Regions from separate parts of the Streptomyces sp. NBC_00464 genome, predicted to be linked through region 1. Evidence: riboswitches for the same ligand, from Rfam matches in the RefSeq annotation. Region 1 holds a riboswitch; each other region holds the start of a gene.
What was found. Region 1 has a riboswitch for cyclic di-AMP ahead of OG912_RS21255 (transglycosylase family protein). Riboswitches for the same ligand answer to the same signal wherever they lie in the genome.
Positions count from the first base shown of each region.

Region 2: it holds a riboswitch for cyclic di-AMP, as region 1 does, so the genes downstream of both, OG912_RS05880 (M23 family metallopeptidase) here and OG912_RS21255 (transglycosylase family protein) in region 1, are expected to answer to the same signal.
Region 3: it holds a riboswitch for cyclic di-AMP, as region 1 does, so the genes downstream of both, OG912_RS00730 (M23 family metallopeptidase) here and OG912_RS21255 (transglycosylase family protein) in region 1, are expected to answer to the same signal.

Region 1 is NZ_CP107899.1:4,709,052-4,714,935, reverse strand. It holds gene OG912_RS21270 (DUF501 domain-containing protein) at 1-253, opposite strand, end outside; gene OG912_RS21265 (FtsB family cell division protein) at 349-819, opposite strand; gene eno (phosphopyruvate hydratase) at 935-2,215, opposite strand; gene OG912_RS21255 (transglycosylase family protein) at 2,502-3,263, opposite strand; cyclic di-AMP (ydaO/yuaA leader) riboswitch at 3,268-3,441, opposite strand; gene OG912_RS21250 (transglycosylase family protein) at 3,742-4,701, opposite strand; gene OG912_RS21245 (cytochrome P450 family protein) at 4,806-5,884, opposite strand, start outside.
Region 2 is NZ_CP107899.1:1,366,124-1,372,007, reverse strand. It holds gene OG912_RS05885 (M16 family metallopeptidase) at 1-994, shown strand, start outside; cyclic di-AMP (ydaO/yuaA leader) riboswitch at 1,211-1,378, shown strand; gene OG912_RS05880 (M23 family metallopeptidase) at 1,392-2,225, shown strand; gene OG912_RS05875 (GntR family transcriptional regulator) at 2,445-3,158, shown strand; gene OG912_RS05870 (HPr family phosphocarrier protein) at 3,377-3,658, opposite strand; gene OG912_RS05865 (bifunctional acetate--CoA ligase family protein/GNAT family N-acetyltransferase) at 3,832-5,884, shown strand, end outside.
Region 3 is NZ_CP107899.1:164,936-170,819, reverse strand. It holds gene dxs (1-deoxy-D-xylulose-5-phosphate synthase) at 1-465, shown strand, start outside; gene OG912_RS00750 (aspartate aminotransferase family protein) at 462-1,859, shown strand; gene OG912_RS00745 (helix-turn-helix domain-containing protein) at 1,949-2,557, shown strand; gene OG912_RS00740 (DUF6126 family protein) at 2,605-2,781, shown strand; gene OG912_RS00735 (tyrosine-protein phosphatase) at 2,872-3,684, opposite strand; cyclic di-AMP (ydaO/yuaA leader) riboswitch at 4,159-4,317, shown strand; gene OG912_RS00730 (M23 family metallopeptidase) at 4,321-5,262, shown strand; gene OG912_RS00725 (SGNH/GDSL hydrolase family protein) at 5,474-5,884, shown strand, end outside.

The DNA.
Region 1 (5,884 bases):
CCTTCATGACCCCGTTCGCCTCCAGCGTGCCGATCGCGGAGGCCGCGCGCGGGCACGTCAGATAGAACGTCGTCGGGAACGGCGTACCGTCCTCCAGCCGGGGCTGCGTCTCGACCACGTCCGGGTTGCCGCACGGGCAGCGGTGCGCGATCGCGCGCAGCCCCCGCGGCGGGCGCCCCAGCTGCTGCTGGAACGCGGCGATGTCCGCGTCGGAGGGCGCGGTGGACTCGGTCTGGGGAGGGGGCGTTTCCATGCCTGCCTAGGGTTCTGATCGGACTGCTCGAACTGCGGTTCTGCAGATGTACGGGTGTGCGGGTGTACGGGTGTACGGCGAAGAGGGGCTGCGGCTCAGCCGCGGTCGGCGCTGTCGACGCCGTCCCACAGATTGGAGTGCCACGGCCGGTCGGACTCCTCCGGCTTCCCGTTGCGCTCCTTGACCGCGTCGGGGTCGACCACGGTGTAGCCGGTCTCCCCGGGAAGAAGGTAGTGCAGGTGCTCACGGGCCAGCCGCTTGATGTACGCGTCGTCCTGGAGCCGCGCCTTCTCGTCGCGCAGCTCCTCGGTACGGGCCTCGGCCTCCTGCGCCAGCCGCTCCTGGTCGGCGATCTCGTCACGCTGCGACACGTACTGCCGCATCGGGTACGCGAGAGCGACGATCAGTGAGCAGACGATCAGGGCCAGGAAGGCGGCCCGGCCGGTGAGCCGGGAGCGGCGGGCCTGCCGGCGGTTCTGGGACCGGTAGACGCGGGCCGCGGTCTGCTCGCCGAGCAACCGCAGCCGGGTCGCGGTGGAGAACCGGTCCCGGTCCTTCGCGGCCATGTCTCCGCCTCCCCATTACGCACGTCCGTCCCCGCACACGGTACGGGACCGAGTGCGGGGACGGACGGAGGCCGGGGCACTTGACCCCGCCGGGCTTTACCGGGCCTGCTGTGTGTCAGCCCTTGAAGCGCGGGAACGCCGAGCGGCCGGCGTACACCGCGGCGTCGTCGAGGATCTCCTCGATGCGCAGCAGCTGGTTGTACTTGGCGACGCGGTCCGAGCGGGCCGGGGCACCGGTCTTGATCTGGCCGCAGTTCACGGCGACCGCGAGGTCGGCGATGGTGACGTCCTCGGTCTCGCCGGAACGGTGCGACATCATGCACTTGAAGCCGTTGCGCTGGGCCAGCTCGACGGCGTCCAGGGTCTCGGTCAGCGAACCGATCTGGTTGACCTTGACGAGCAGGGCGTTGGCGGAGCCCTCCTCGATGCCGCGGGCCAGACGCTCCGGGTTGGTGACGAAGAGGTCGTCGCCGACGATCTGCACCTTGGCGCCGATCTTGTCGGTGATGACCTTCCAGCCGGCCCAGTCGTCCTCGTACAGCGGGTCCTCGATGGAGACCAGCGGGTACGCGGAGACGAGCTCCTCGTAGTACTCGGTCATCTCGGCGGCCGAGCGGGACTTGCCCTCGAACTCGTACTTGCCGTCCTTGTAGAACTCCGAGGCGGCGACGTCGAGCGCGAGCGCGATGTCCTTGCCCGGGGCGTAGCCGGCTTCCTTGATGGCCTCGACGATGAGGTCCAGGGCGGCGCGGTTCGACTCCAGGTTCGGCGCGAAGCCGCCCTCGTCACCGAGACCGGTGGACAGGCCCTTGGTCTTCAGGACCTTCTTCAGCGTGTGGTAGACCTCGGCGCCCCAGCGCAGGGCCTCGGAGAAGGACTCCGCGCCGATCGGAGCGATCATGAACTCCTGGATGTCCACGTTGGAGTCGGCGTGCGACCCACCGTTGAGGATGTTCATCATCGGGACGGGCAGCAGGTGCGCGTTCGGGCCACCGAGGTAGCGGAACAGCGGCAGGTCCGAGGCCTCGGAAGCGGCGTGGGCCACGGCGAGCGAGACGCCGAGGATGGCGTTGGCGCCGAGGGAGCCCTTGTTCTCGGTGGCGTCCAGGTCGAACATCGCCTGGTCGATCAGCCGCTGCTCGGTCGCGTCGTAGCCGACGAGCTCCGGGCCGATCTGCTCGATCACGGCGAGGACAGCCTTCTCGACACCCTTGCCGTGGTAGCGGTTGGGGTCTCCGTCACGAAGCTCGATGGCCTCGAACGCACCGGTGGAGGCGCCGGACGGAACGGCAGCACGGCCCGTGCTGCCGTCGTCGAGGCCGACCTCGACCTCGACCGTGGGGTTTCCGCGGGAGTCGAGGATTTCCCTGGCTACGACGACGTCGATGGACGGCACGAGGCATCTCCTTCTGGGATATGACGCTGGTGGTGCAGGGTCGCTTTGGCCTTGCGACAAGAGCCTAACCGGCCTGGCCGCCTCAACCGGCCGACCGCCCGTCCCCTGGGACGAAAAAGGACCCAAGGACAGGCAGAGTGGGGCAAACGGTCAGAATTTTACTGACGAGTAACTACAACAGTTGAACGATCAACGCCGAAACCGGCCGACCCCGGCCCGGTACGCACGGGGGGAAGGTGCGCACCGGGCCGGGGCGGCCGGAATGGTCAGCGAGGAGAGATCGCGACTACTTCGTCAGGTGGAGCTGCTGGCCCGGGTAGATCAGGTCGGCGTCCGTGACGATGTCCTTGTTCAGCTTGAAGAGCTGCTCCCAGCCACCCTTGACCTGGTGGTCGGCGGCGATCTTGCTCAGCGAGTCGCCGGTGACGACCTTGTACTCGCCGTCACCCTTCTCGACCTTCTTGCCGGTCGGGGTGGTGACGGTCTTCGACTCGGCCTTGGGGGCGGCCGAGCGGTCCGAGCGGTTGGTGGCGGGGGCCTCGGTGCGCTCGGCCTTCTTCGGCTCGGCCTGCTGGACCGGCGCCGACTCCTGCTTCGGGGCGGCCTCGGCCTTGGGGGCGGTCTCCGTCTTGGCGGCGGAGGAGCCGGTGTCGACGCCCGGGTCGACACCGTCGTTGCTCAGGTTGCCGGCGCCGGCGCAGGACCAGGCACCCGGGCCCTGCAGGTCGAGGAGCTTCTCGGCGACGGCGATCTGCTGGGCCTTGGTGGCCAGGTCGGCGCGGGCCGCGTACTGGGTGCCACCGGCGGCGGCCCAGCTGGACTGGGAGAACTGCAGGCCACCGTAGTAACCGTTGCCGGTGTTGATGGACCAGTTGCCGCCGGACTCGCACTGGGCGACGGCGTCCCACGTGGAGACGGAGGCGGCGGAGGCGCCGGTGGCACCCATCAGGGGCACGGCGATGGCGGCACCGGCGACACCGGCGAGCGTGGCGATACGGACGGCCTTGGACGGGCGACGGTGCTTGTTGCCCTTGCTGTTGAGCAGCATCGAGACTTCTCCTCACCGACGCCTACGAGGTGAGCTGTCGGGTTCGGGCCTAGTGAGTTGCCCGGTCGCACGTCCTAGCGCACGACTTAACCCCTAGCCGCTCCCGATGCGTCGTGTTCGACGACCGGGCCCGGCGCTTACCTGGGTCCCCCGCTCCTGCCTACGGCGCTTTACGCGTCTGTTCCCTTCGACCGACGGCAGGATTCGGCGTGACGATCGACGGGGCCCGCGGTGCGAGCGGTTCCGACCGTAAACACACCCGCCCTCATATCCAAAGATGGACATACCGGATAAACAGCCCTTACTTGCATCCGAAGAACCATCGTTTGCGCAGGTCGGAACGGATGCGGCGGGACCTCCCGGACAAGACACGCCAGTTCACGCAAAGAGACCCATGTCTCACTCGGTCAAAAGTGGGACATAGGCCTCTTAACTACCCCAACTTTTGGGGTGTTTTCAGCTGATCATCAGACCGCGCTCACTCGGCCTTCACGCCGAGATCGAGGCTCTGGCCAGGAAGAATGAGGTCCGGATCGGAGCCGACCTCCGCCTTGTTGGCCTCGTACAGCTGGGTCCAGCCGCCGGACAGGTCCTGTGCGTCGGCAATGGCCCAGAGGCTGTCGCCCGCGCGCACGGTGTACGTACCGTCAGCAGCCGGGGCTCCGGTGTCGCGTGCGTCACTGTCACCGCGCGAGGCGTGCCGCCCCGCGTCCCGGTCAGCGCCGCGACCGCTCCCCCGGGTCTCCTCGGGAGCCGGAGCGCCCCGGTGCTTGCCGGCCTTCTCCTGACCCCCGGCGGGGTCCTCCTCGGCGCCGGAGGCGTCACCCGAGGGCGTGGTGGAGGGCGTGGCCGACGGAGAGGCGGACGCGTCCGGCGTCCCGCCCTTGCCCTTGGCCTCGTCCGCGGCGTCACCCGTGGCCTCGTCCGTCGGCTCCGTCGCGTCCGAGGACGTGTCGTCCGACGCGGCGTCATCCCCGGAGGGGTCGGCGCTCGCGGACGGATCCGCGCTTCCGGTCGGGTCGGCGGAGGGCGTGGTCCCGGGGTCCACACCCGGCAGACCGCTGTCCACGGCGAGGCCGGAGATGACCGCGCAGCTCGGCCACGCCTTCGGACCCTGGTCCTCCAGGACCTTCTCCGCCACGGCGATCTGCTGCGAGCGGCTGGCGAGGTCGGCGCGCTCGGCGTACGAATCACCGCCGTACGACTTCCAGACCTCCTGCGAGAACTGCAGGCCGCCGTAGTAGCCGTTGCCGAGGTCGGCACTCCACATGCCGCCGCTCTCGCACTCGGCCACCCGGTCCCAGGTCGAGGCGTCTGCGGCGTGCGCGCCTGCCGCGCCGAGCAGCGGGATGGCGATGGCCGAACCGGTCACGCCTGCGGCGACGATGATCGCGGGTGCCTGCCGAGGGCGACGGTGTCTGCCGTTAGCGGAGCCCATGGGGATGCCTTCCGTGTGACTGACGAGTGACTGGTGAGTCGACGGTGAACCTAGCGGGACTCGAACGTGTGTCACAAGTCGATGCAGCAGAGATCACGTGAAAGTCACAGAGTTGACAGAGTGTCACCTTCGTCGTGCGCCGGCCCCGGCGTGAACTCCACCGGCAGCGTGCGCAGTCCGCGCATGATGAGCCCGCCACGCCATCGCAAATCGGCAGGATCCCCCGCAAGTCGCAGGTCCGGAAGGCGTTTCAGAAGCGTGGCGAGGGCGGCCTGCCCCTCCAGCCGGGCGAGCGGTGCTCCCAGGCAGTAGTGGATGCCGTGCCCGTATCCGAGGTGCTGATTGTCACGCCGCGCAAGGTCCAGCGTGTCCGGCCCGTCGAAGCGTTCGGGGTCCCGGTCGGCGGCCGCCAGCACGACGAGTACGGGGTCACCCTCGCCGACCCGCTGCCCGCCGATGGTCAGCGCCTCGGTGGCATACCGCCAGGTCGCCAGCTCCACCGGGCCGTCGTACCGCAGCAGTTCCTCGACACCCGTGGCCAGCAGCTCCGTCTCCCCCGCGGCCAGGGAACGCTGGAGCTGCGCGCGCTGCTCCGGGTGACCCAACAGGGTGTGCACGCTGTTGCCGATCAAGTTCACGGTGGTCTCAAAACCGGCGAACAGGATGATAAAGCCCATCGCGGCGGCCTCGTTCTCCGTCAGATGCTCACCGTGGTCGCTCGCCCGAATCAGCCCCGAGATCAGGTCGTCCCCCGGGTTCTCGCGCTTGCGGTGGATCAGTTCGAGGAGATAGCTCCGCATCTTCTTCACGGAACGGGCCACCCCGCCGCGAGGGCCGCCGCCGTGGCGGATCATCATGCCCGCCCAGTCCCGGAAGTCGTCCTGGTCCTCGCGTGGAACGCCCAACAGGTCGCAGATCGCGTAGATGGGGAGCGGGAAGGCGAACTCGTGGATGAGGTCCGCCTCCCCCTTCTCGATGAAACCGTCGATGAGCCGGTCGGTCAGCTCCTGCACGCGCGGGGCGAACTCCGCGATGCGCCGGGGGGTGAACGCCTTGGACACGAGGCGGCGCAGCCGGGTGTGGTCGGGCGGGTCGATGTTCAGCAGATGCGTCATCAACTCGGCGTTGCGCTCGCCCGGGATCCCCGTCTTCCCCTTGGCGTGGGCGGACCCGGAGTGGTGCA
Region 2 (5,884 bases), 3.3 Mb from region 1:
CGACAGCGAGATCGAGCGGCTGGTGAACAACCGGCTCGACGAGATCCCGCACGAGCAGGCCAATCCGGCCCGGCGCGCCGCCAAGCAGCTCGCCAAGGAGCTCTTCCCGGCCACGGCCCGCATGTCGCGCCCGCGCCTGGGCACCGAGGCGACCGTGGAGCGGATCGACTCGGCAGCCGTGCGCGCCTTCTACGACGCCCATGTCCGTCCGTCCACCGCGACGGCCGTGGTCGTCGGGGACCTCACGGGCATCGACCTGGACGCGCTGCTCGCCGACACCCTCGGCGACTGGTCGGGCAACACCGCGGAGTCCCGCCCGGTTCCGCCGATCACCGCCGACGACACGGGCCGGGTGGTGATCGTGGACCGCCCCGGCGCGGTACAGACGCAGCTGCTGATCGGCCGCATCGGCGCCGACCGGCACGACAGCGTCTGGCCGGCGCAGGTCCTCGGCACGTACTGCCTGGGCGGCACGCTCACCTCCCGCCTCGACCGGGTGCTGCGCGAGGAGAAGGGCTACACCTACGGCGTGCGGGCCTTCGCCCAGGTGCTCCGCTCCTCGGCCCCGGACTCCGCCTCCGGGGCGACGGGGGCGGCGATGCTCGCCATCAGTGGTTCCGTGGACACGGAGTCCACCGGCCCGGCGCTGGAGGACCTGTGGAAGGTGCTGCGGACCCTGGCGGCCGAAGGGCTGACGGACGCCGAGCGCGAGACGGCCGTGCAGAACCTCGTGGGTGTCGCCCCGCTGAAGTTCGAGACGGCGGCCTCGGTCGCGGGCACCCTCGCCGACCAGGTCGAGCAGCATCTCCCGGACGACTACCAGGCGCACCTGTACGCGCGTCTGGCGGAGACCGGCACGGTCGAGGCGACCGCGGCTGTGGTCAACGCCTTCCCGCAGGACCGACTGGTCACGGTTCTGGTCGGTGACGCCGCGCAGATCGCCGATCCGGTCAGGGCGCTCGGCATCGGTGAGGTATCGGTCGTGACCGGCTGAGTCGATCGGCTACTTCGCCTCATATCGGGGCAAACGAAAGGTCCTGGCGGAGCTGTCTCCGCCGGGACCTTTCGTTTTGTCCGCTTTGTGGGAGAGGTTGCCTGTCTGCCCTGTGGGATGCGCTACAAAGCGGCCTGTCCGTTTGGTGGGGGGAAGGGCCCCCGTTTAGCGTCGGCTCCGCTGTCCGTCACTCGTATGCCGCATCCGCGACGTACCGGGCAGTCATCGCCGAGTCCCCGTCAGGCGCGAGCCTGGGGAGCCGGGGACCCACGCAGTCCCTGGGGTGAATCGGATGCCCGCGCCTCGCACGAGGCCGAGGGATCCGTAGGAGACCTTCCTGCTCCGAACCCGTCAGCTAACCCGGTAGGCGAGAAGGAAGGAAAGGACCAGCCACTTCATGGCGTTCACCCGTGCCACCGGGAAGCATCGTGCCCCGGGCCGTCTGACGCGCAGCGGCGCGAAGGCCGTCGGTATCGCGACCCTGGCCACCACCGGCGTCATCGGCGGACTGGCCTCCCCGGCCCTTGCCGCTGACACCGGGACCCCCGTCGGCGAGACCGGCCTCACCCAGGTCATCGCCATCGAGAGCACCCTCGCCGACCGGATCGACGCACAGGCGGACGCCCAGCAGCACCAGGCCGACGTTGCCGCGAAGAAGGCGGAAGCGGCCAAGAAGAAGGCCGAGGCGAAGAAGAAGGCGGAGGCCGAGGCGAAGGCTGCCGCGAAGGCCGAGGCCGCCGCGAAGGCGAAGGCCGCTGCCCGTGCCGCGGAGGCCCGCGAGGCGAAGGCGCGTGCCGCCCGCTCCGCCGAGCGCGCCCGGCTCGGCTCCTTCCAGCTCCCCGTCGCCGGTTCGTACGTGAGCACCGGCTACAAGTCCAGTGGCTCGCTCTGGTCCTCCGGCAGCCACTCGGGCATCGACTTCCACGCCGCGTCCGGCAGCTCCGTCGTCGCCGTCGGTGCCGGTACGGTCGTCGAGGCCGGCTGGGGCGGCGCGTACGGCAACAACATCGTGCTGCGGATGACGGACGGCACGTACACCCAGTACGGCCACCTCTCCTCGATCGGCGTGTCCGTCGGCCAGAGCGTCGGCGCCGGACAGCAGATCGGTCTCTCCGGCTCCACCGGCAACTCGACCGGCCCGCACCTCCACTTCGAGGCCCGCACCACGCCCTCGTACGGTTCGGACATGGACCCGGTCGCCTACCTGCGGGCCCACGGCGTCACCGTCTGACCGACCCCAAGACACCCGACGAAGGCCCCGGCACTGCGCCGGGGCCTTCGTCGTGTCCGTCTGCCGAGGCGTTCCGCACCGGCCGTTCCCGAACGCCCGGTGACCAAAAGATATTCATGAATTTCCACCCGCCGTCGGAAATGCGAGCGCATTGCAATAGAGTCGCAGGACAGGCGTCGATCGGCCGCGTTTCGCGGGGATTAAGGCGGAGGTTCGGACATGCGCATTCCGGCGCATTCGGTATGCACGGCAATCCGCGAGGACATCGTCTCGGGTGTCTTCGAACGCGGCAGCCGACTCACCGAGGAGGTGCTCGCGCGCCGTTACGGGGTCTCCCGCGTCCCGGTGCGGGAAGCGCTGCGCACCCTGGAGTCCGAGGGGTTCGTGGTCACCCGCAGGCACGCCGGAGCCTGCGTCGCCGAGCCCACCGAACAGGAGGCCGCCGACCTCCTGGAGGTCCGGATGCTCCTGGAGCCGCTCGGGGCGGCCCGGGCCGCACGCCGCCGCACGGACGCGCACCTCAAGGTGCTGCGCGGCCTGGTCAGGCTGGGGCAGGAGCGAGCCCGCAAGGGGGAGGGCGACGACCTGCGCTCCCTGGGTGGCTGGTTCCACGAGACGCTCGCGCAGGCCTCCGGCAGTCCCGGCCTGATCGCGATGCTCACCCAGCTACGGCACAAGACCGCCTGGATGTACGTGGTCGAGCAGCCGGCCCGTCCGGCCGATTCGTGGGCCGAGCACGGGGCGATCGTGGACGCCGTGGCGCGCGGCGACGCGGAGAGGGCGAGGAGCCTGGCCGCCCAGCACGCCGAGCGTGCCACCGCCGTGTACCGGCTGCGCCGTCCCGGCCGGCCGGACGCCGTCCCCGTCGCGGCCCGCTCCGGCCGGGTGAGGACCTCGCAACATGCCGTAAACACACCGAGCGGCCGACATTAACAATTGCGCCGTATACAAAGAATAGTCATTTCACAGGGCTTTCTTTCTGCTGCCCGAATCCTTCCCGAATCCTGCCCGAATTGCCTTCGGTGGAAGTGGGTGCCGGACTCGTCCCCTTGCGGCACCGGTACCGTTCACGCAAACGAAAGAGCCGCGGCTCCCGGTGAAGGGTGCCGCGGCTCTTTCGCAGGAATGCCTGCGGTCGTGACCCGTCGGGATCAGACGGTCTCCGGGAGCTCGTCGAGCCCCTCGGCGACCAGCTTGGACAGACGGTCCAGAGCGGCTTCGGCGTTGTCGGCCTCGGACGCGAGGATGATCTCCTCGCCGCCCTGCGCGCCGAGCCCGAGCACAGCGAGCATGGAGGCCGCGTTCACCGGGTTGCCGTCGGCCTTGGCGATGGTCACGGGGACGCCGGAAGCCGTGGCGGCACGGACGAAGATGGAAGCGGGGCGGGCGTGCAGGCCCTCGGCCCAACCGACGTTGACGCGGCGCTCAGCCATGGTTCTGCCCTTCACGAATCAATGGTTGTCTAGACCAGTCTCTCATGCAGTGCGCGATGCTCCGGCCGACCCGCGGGCCGTTCCCCGCCCGCGCCGCACCGTCGCCCGGCCACCCTCAGACTGCCCCGACCCCGGGCCCCACGCGACCGCTGACGGAGCCGTAGGCTTTGCCCATGCAGCCCTCTCCGGAGCAGAGTCCGCATCACGCCTACCCCGATCACTGGGAGGCGGACGTGGTGCTCCGTGACGGCGGCACCGCCCGAATCAGGCCCATCACCACGGACGATGCCGACCGGCTGGTCAGCTTCTACGAGCAGGTCTCCGACGAGTCGAAGTACTACCGCTTCTTCGCTCCGTACCCCCGGCTCTCCGCCAAGGACGTCCACCGCTTCACCCATCACGACTACGTCGACCGGGTGGGACTGGCCGTCACGGTGGGCGGCGAGTTCATCGCCACCGTCCGCTACGACCGGATCAACGCGCAGGGCAGGCCCGCCTCGGCCCCGGCCGACGAGGCCGAGGTCGCCTTCCTCGTCCAGGACGCCCACCAGGGCCGCGGAGTCGCTTCTGCCCTGCTCGAACACATCGCGGCCGTCGCCCGTGAACGCGGCATCCGGCGCTTCGCCGCAGAGGTGCTGCCCGCCAACAACAAAATGATCAAGGTGTTCCGGGACGCCGGGTACACCCAGCAGCGCAGCTTCGAGGACGGCTCCGTCCACCTCACCCTGGACCTCGAACCGACCGCCGAGTCGCTCGCCGTCCAGCGCGCCCGGGAACACCGGGCCGAGGCCCGCTCCGTGCAGCGGCTGCTCGCCCCCGGCTCCGTCGCCGTCATCGGCGCGGGCCGCACCCCGGGCGGCGTGGGCCGCACGGTCCTGCGCAACCTGCTGGGCGCCGGATTCACCGGCCGCACCTACGCCGTGAACAGCGCGTTCGCCGCCGATCAGGCCACGATCGACGGCGTGCCCGCCCACCGCTCCCTCGGTGAGATCGGCGAACCGGTCGACCTCGCCGTCGTCGCCGTACCCGCCGACCGCGTGCCGGAGGCCGTCGCGGACTGCGGGGAACACGGCGTCCAGGGGCTCGTCGTCCTGTCCGCCGGATACGCGGAGTGGGGCGCCGAAGGCCGCGAACGCCAGCGCGAACTGGTGCGCCAGGCCCGCTCGTACGGCATGCGGATCATCGGCCCGAACGCCTTCGGCATCATCAACAACTCCGAGGCCGTCCGGCTCAACGCCTCCCTCGCTCCCGAACGGCCCGCCTCCGGGCGCATCGGCCTGTTCACCCAGTCGGGCGCCATCGGTATCGCGCTGCTCTCCGGGCTCTACCGGCGCGGCGCGGGACTCTCCACCTTCATCTCGGCCGGCAACCGCGCCGACATCTCCGGCAACGACTTCCTGCAGTACTGGTACGAGGACCCGGACACCGACGTCGCCCTGCTGTACCTGGAGTCGCTCGGCAACCCCCGCAAGTTCACCCGCCTCGCCCGGCGGATCGCGGCCGTGAAGCCGGTGGTCGTCGTGAAGGGCGCCCGGCACAGCGGCTCCACCCCGCCCGGCCATGCGGTCCCCGTCAGCCGGATCCCGGACGCCACGGTCTCCGCGCTGATGCGGCAGGCCGGCGTGATCCGCGTCGACACGGTGACCGAGATGGTCGACGCGGGTCTGCTCCTGGCCGACCAGCCGCTCCCCGCCGGCGGACGGGTCGCGATCCTCGGCAACTCGGAGTCCCTCGGGCTGCTGACGTACGACGCCTGCCTGGCGGAAGGGCTGCGCCCGCGCCCGCCCATCGACCTCACCACGGCCGCCACCCCGCAGGACTTCAGGGACGCGCTGGCCCAGGCGCTGGCCGACGACGGCTGCGACGCGGTGGTCGTGACGGCGATCCCGTGGGTGGGAGAGGACGGCGAGGCGGAGTCGGGCGACGGGGAGGTCCTGGCCACCGCACTGCACGAGGCAGCAGCAGCCGGCCCGGCCAAGCCGGTGGCCGTGGTCCATGTGGAGATCGGCGGCCTGGCGGAGGCCCTGGCCGCCGCGACCAGCACCGTGGCGCAGCAGCGTCCGGCGACGGCGTCACCGGGTCGCCCCGCCGGGACCGCGTCCGGCTCCCGGCCGGCCGGAGCCGCGACCGACCCGGCCCCCGGCACCGGAGCGAAAGGAACCCCCGGCGACCCCGCCGCCCCCGACCCCGCTCCCGAAGCCCCCGCCCCCCGTGCCGTCGGCCGGA
Region 3 (5,884 bases), 4.5 Mb from region 1:
AGGATCGGCGGCATGGACGTCCTGCACCGCGCGGAGGACGCCGATGTGCTCCTGGTCGCGGTCGGCGTGATGGCCCCTGTCTGCCTGCAGGCCGCCGATCTGCTGACGGGTGGCCGGATCCGCTGCACCGTGGTCGACCCCCGCTGGGTCAAGCCGGTCGACGAGCAGCTGGCGCCGCTCGCCGCGAAGCACCGGCTCGTCGCCGTCGTCGAGGACAACAGCCGGGCCGGGGGCGTCGGTTCGGCGGTCGGGCAGGCCCTGCGGGACGCCGGAGTCGACGTTCCGCTGCGGACGTTCGGTATTCCCGACCAGTTCCTCGCCCACGGGAAACGGGCCGAGGTGCTGGCCGACATCGGGCTCACACCGGTCGAGATCGCCGGCCGGATCAGCGCCACGCTGGCCGTCCGGGACGCGGACGCGGGGCCGGGCGCCCCGGGCAACGGGGACAAGGAGGGCGGGGCATGAAGGACGACGGACCCAAGGGCTTCGATCTGGCGCAGCTCCTCGCGGAGCGCGGCGCCGAACGCTACGAGCTGCACACGAAGTACCTCAACCACCAGCTGCCGCGCATGCTGCACACCATCGGCTTCGACAAGGTCTACGAACGGGCCGAGGGCGCGCACTTCTGGGATGCGGAGGGCAACGACTACCTGGACATGCTCGCCGGCTTCGGGGTGATGGGGCTCGGCCGCCACCACCCCGTCGTACGCAAGGCGCTGCATGACGTCCTGGACGCCTCGCTGGCTGATCTGACCCGGTTCGACTGCCAGCCGCTGCCGGGCCTGCTGGCCGAGAAGCTGCTCACCCACAGCCCGCACCTGGACCGCGTCTTCTTCGGCAACAGCGGTACGGAAGCGGTCGAGACGGCCCTCAAGTTCGCCCGGTACGCCACCGGGAAGCCGAGGATCCTGTACTGCACGCACGCCTTCCACGGGCTCACCACCGGCTCCCTCTCGGTCAACGGCGAGGCGGGCTTCCGGGACGGCTTCGCCCCGTTGCTGCCCGACACCGCCATCGAGCTCGGCGACCTCGACGCCCTGCGCCGTGAGCTCAAGCGCGGCGATGTGGCCGGACTCGTCGTCGAACCGATCCAGGGCAAGGGCGTGCACGCCTCGCCGCCCGGATTCCTGCGGGAGGCGCAGGAGCTGCTGCACAAGCACAAGGCGCTGCTCATCGCGGACGAGGTGCAGACAGGCCTGGGCCGGACCGGGGACTTCTACGCGTACCAGCACGAGGAAGGGGTGGAACCCGATCTGGTCTGTGTCGCCAAGGCACTCTCCGGCGGCTATGTGCCCGTCGGAGCCACCCTCGGCAAGGACTGGATCTTCAAACGCGTCTACTCCTCGATGGACCGGGTCCTGGTTCATTCCGCGAGCTTCGGCTCCAACGCCCAGGCGATGGCGGCCGGACTCGCGGTCCTCGCGGTGATGGAGAACGAGGAGACGGTGGCGAACGCGCGCCGCACCGGTGATCTGCTGCGCGAACGGCTGGCCGCGCTGGTCGGCCGGTACGAGCTGCTGCACGAGGTGCGCGGGCGTGGGCTGATGATCGGCATCGAATTCGGCCGGCCGTCCTCGCTGAAGCTGCGCAGCCGCTGGACCATGCTGCAGGCGGCCCGCAAGGGGCTCTTCGCTCAGATGGTGGTTGTGCCGCTGCTCCAGAAGCACCGGATCCTGACCCAGGTCTCCGGCGACCACCTGGAAGTGATCAAGCTGATTCCGCCCCTGGTGATCGACGAAGCGGACGTGGACCGCTTTGTGAGCGCGTTCACGGCCGTGATGGACGACGCGCACAGTGGCGGCGGGCTGATGTGGGACTTCGGGCGGACCCTGGTGAAGCAGGCCGTCGCCAACCGCTGATCGCGGCGTATCCGGCGCCTGGCCGGGGCGACTTTTGCCTCGGAGGCAAGAAATTTGCCTCCGAGGAAAGGTCCTGGCCCAATGGACATATGAATCCTCCAGAAGGAGGGGTGGCAGACGAGCTGCCCGGGGTCGCGCCACGCCTGCGCGAACTGCGCCGCAGCCGTGGTCTCACCCTGGAGACCGCCGCCCAGCGGGCCGGGCTCTCGCCCGCCCACCTGTCCCGGCTCGAAACGGGCCGACGCCAGCCCTCGCTGCCCATGCTGCTCGGACTTGCCAGGATCTACGGTACGACGGTCTCCGAGCTGCTCGGCGAGATCCCCCCGGAACGTGACGCGATCGTCCGTGGCCGCAGGTTCGAGGGCGCCGAGGCCGACGGCTGGATGTACCAGCAGGCCGGTGGCCCCGGCCGGGCGATGCAGGCGCTGCGCGTCCTGGTCCCGCACGGCGCCCAGGGCGACCTGGTGCGCGTCCATCCCGGCGAGGAGTGGCTGTACGTCCTGGCCGGGCATCTCAGGGTGACCCTCGGGGAGACCGTCCACGACCTCGCCCCCGGTGACAGCGCGCACTTCGACTCGCTCACCCCGCACCGGATCGCGGCCCTGGACCGCGACGGTGCCGAGCTGCTCTTCGTCCACACCCTGCTGCAGAGCCCCGCTGCCGAGCTGTGTCTCGGCAGCGGGATCCACCGTCGCTGAGAGCCCGTCCCCGCCACCGGCCCGCCGGTCGCCAGAGAGGACCTGTCATGTCCGATTCCGAGAACTACGACCCGCTCGGCCCGGGCCGGCCCAAGAACTACGACCCGCAGGAGAAGAAGATGCCCCGCGGGCTCGTCATCAGGCTTTTCGCCTACCTGGTGGCCGGGCACATCATCGCGGGCTTCCTCTATCTGCTGTTCGCCGTGGGGATGCACAACCAGTAGCCGTGGGAATGCACAACCAGTAGCCGTGAGGGTGCACCACGGGCCGGTGCGGCGGTGCACCATCGGTAGTGGCGGGCGCCGCCCGTACGGTCAGGCCTCGTCGAGCAGGCGCTCGCGCAGCCGCTCCCGGATCTCCGGGGTGATCTTGAGACCGTCGGCGAGGTAGCGGTCGGTGCTGCCCCAGGTCTCGTCGATGGTGGCGAAGGCCGCGGCGAGGTAGTCGGAGTGGGCGCCGAAGAGCGGATTGAGCAGCTCCATCACCTCGGGCGTCATTCCGGCGGGGGAGGTGTCACTGCGGCTGACCTTGTAGCGGCGGTGCGCGTCGTTGGACTTGAGGTAGTCGGCCTCGATGGCCTCGCGTTCGACGCCGACGGCGAGCAGGGACACCGCGATCGAGAGGCCCGCCCGGTCCTTGCCGGCGGCGCAGTGCATCAGGGCGGGCACGCTGTCCTCGGCCAGGGCGTGCAGTACCCGGCTGTGCTCGGTTGTGCGCTCCAGGATGATCTGCCGGTAGGAATTGATCATGCGCTGGGACCCCTTGCCGTCGGCCAGGATCGACCGCAGCTCGTCCATGTTGCCGTCGCGCACCATCCGCCAGAACTCCGTGCCGTCCGCCGGGTCGGTGAGCGGGATGCACACGTTGCGCACGCCGGGCAGCTCCACGTCCAGGCCGTCCAGCTTCTGGTCGGCCGCGTTGCGGAAGTCGAAGACGGTGTGCAGGCCGAGACCGGCGAGGAACGCGGCGTCCTCGGCCGTGGCGTGTGCCAGGTGACCACTGCGGTAGAGCCGTCCGTACCGCACCCGGCGGCCGTCCGAGGTGGGCAGCCCGCCCACATCACGGAAATTGCGGACACCCGCCAGCTCGGGCTCCGTCGACGGGGTCTGCGGCAGCTGCTGCGTCACGGTCACTCCTGGAGGCTCTGTCGCCGGCGCGTGTCGCCGGCGTGTCCACTCTCGTGACGATACGACATTGATTCCTCGGACAATCATCTTGGGCGGGCCCGCACTTCGGGCCGACGTCACGGGTCTGTGGCCCCGGGCCGCGAAGGTGTCGATCCCCGCCGAGGTTCCGGCGCGGTGGGGCAACGAGCGCGACATGTCCGTATTGGGGCTTTTAGTCGAACATGCCCCGCTTACGCGGGAGATGGCCGACCTCTCGTGAGCGGGATCATATCCGTGACGGTGTGTGGCGGTGAGGCGTTGGGGTATTCCGGACGCCGCGCGGAAAGCCAAGATCCATAATCCACGGAGTGTGACCGGAATTCTTCGCCGGTTTTCCGTAGACGAATCAACCATGGAACCCGTGGCTTGTTTCCGCCGTCCCGGCTCGTTTACGTTCGCTGTCAATCCGGACGGACCGCCTAATCCTGCCGCCGCCCGGAATTCGCACCCACTCACCGCGTGGCAGGAGCGGGGGAACCAGGTAAGCCGCCGACCGGGAATCCGGCCGGCTCGGGGTGAAGTCGCGCCAGTCGCGACCGGACATCTCCAGTCCGAACCCGACAGCTCACCTCGCAGGCGCCGGAGAGGAAAACCTTCATGCCCATATCGGGTAAGCACCGCCGTCCCAAGTCCAGCACCATCGCCCGTGGCGTCGTCGTCGCGAGTGCCGGCGGAGCCGTCATCGCGCTTCCGCTGCTCGGCGCCACCGGTGCCAACGCCGCGGAGCAGACCGCTCCCGCCGCCTCGCAGTCGGCCGCCGCGCACGCCACCCCGGCCAAGCCGGTCGCGAAGCAGCAGGCCGGCACCACGTCCTACTCCGTGGTCTCCGGCGACTATCTGTCGAAGATCGCTGCCGAGCACAAGCTCAAGGGCGGCTGGGAGAAGCTGTACCAGGACAACCGCAAGGTCGTCGGCGACGACCCGAGCCTGATCTTCCCGGGCATGAAGCTGACCCTCGGCGGCAAGGCCTGGGGCCACGCCTCGACCACCTCCACGGGCTCCACCACCCCGTCGAAGGCCGCGCCCAAGGTTCCGGCCAAGACCGAGACGAAGGCCTCCACGGCCTCCGACTCGTCCTCCTCCGACGACTCGTCGTCCAAGGAGACCTCGGCCCCGGCCGCCCAGAGCAACGACTCCGGTTACGTCCACCCGGTCCCGGGCAACCACACCACCGCCTACCGCGCCTCCGGCGCCAGCTGGTCCAGTGGCAGCCACACCGGCATCGACTTCCCCGTCTCCACCGGCACGAGCGTGAAGGCGATCACCTCCGGCACCGTCGTCACCGCCGGCTGGGGCGGCGCGTACGGCAACGAGGTCGTCATCAAGCACGCCGACGGCCACTACTCGCAGTACGGCCACATGTCCTCGCTCTCCGTCTCGGCGGGCCAGACCGTGACCGCGGGTCAGCAGGTCGGTCTGTCCGGCTCCACCGGCAACGCCACCGGCCCGCACCTCCACTTCGAGGTCCGCACCGGTCCGGCGTACGGCTCGGACATCGACCCGATCGCCTACCTGGCGTCGCACGGGATCAACGTCTGATCCGGGCCACACCGGTCCGGTGACCCGGACCTGGGCAAAGCAGAAGGACGGTGCGCGGCGGCGCACCGTCCTTCTGCTTTGCGGAAGGCAGCACTTGGGGGGTGTACTTATTCCCCCTTTACCAAAAACTGACCGGGTGGTCTATCTCACCACCCGTCAACCCCATATTACGGTCGCGTAGGTCACATTCGACGGTGCAGGATATGCCCTTGTGGCAGACGATTCGAACAACATCCAGCAGGGCGTCATCAACCGACAGGGCGCCATCGGGTCGTACGCGGCGATTGGCGACAGCTTCACCGAGGGCGTCGGTGACCCCGGCCCGGACGGAACCTTCGTCGGATGGGCCGACCGGTTCGCGGTACTCCTCGCGGACCAGCTCCCGGACACCGACGTGGCGGACACCGCAGGATCCGCACACGGGAATTTCAGATACGCCAATCTCGCCGTACGAGGACGCCTCCTCGACCAGATCGTCGAGGAGCAGGTGCCGCGCGCCAGGGAACTCGCCCCCGATCTGGTGAGCTTCTGCGCAGGCGGCAACGACATCATCCGGCCGGGCACCGACCCCGACGACGTGGCCGAGCGATTCGAGCGCGCGGTCGCCGACCTGACCAGGTCG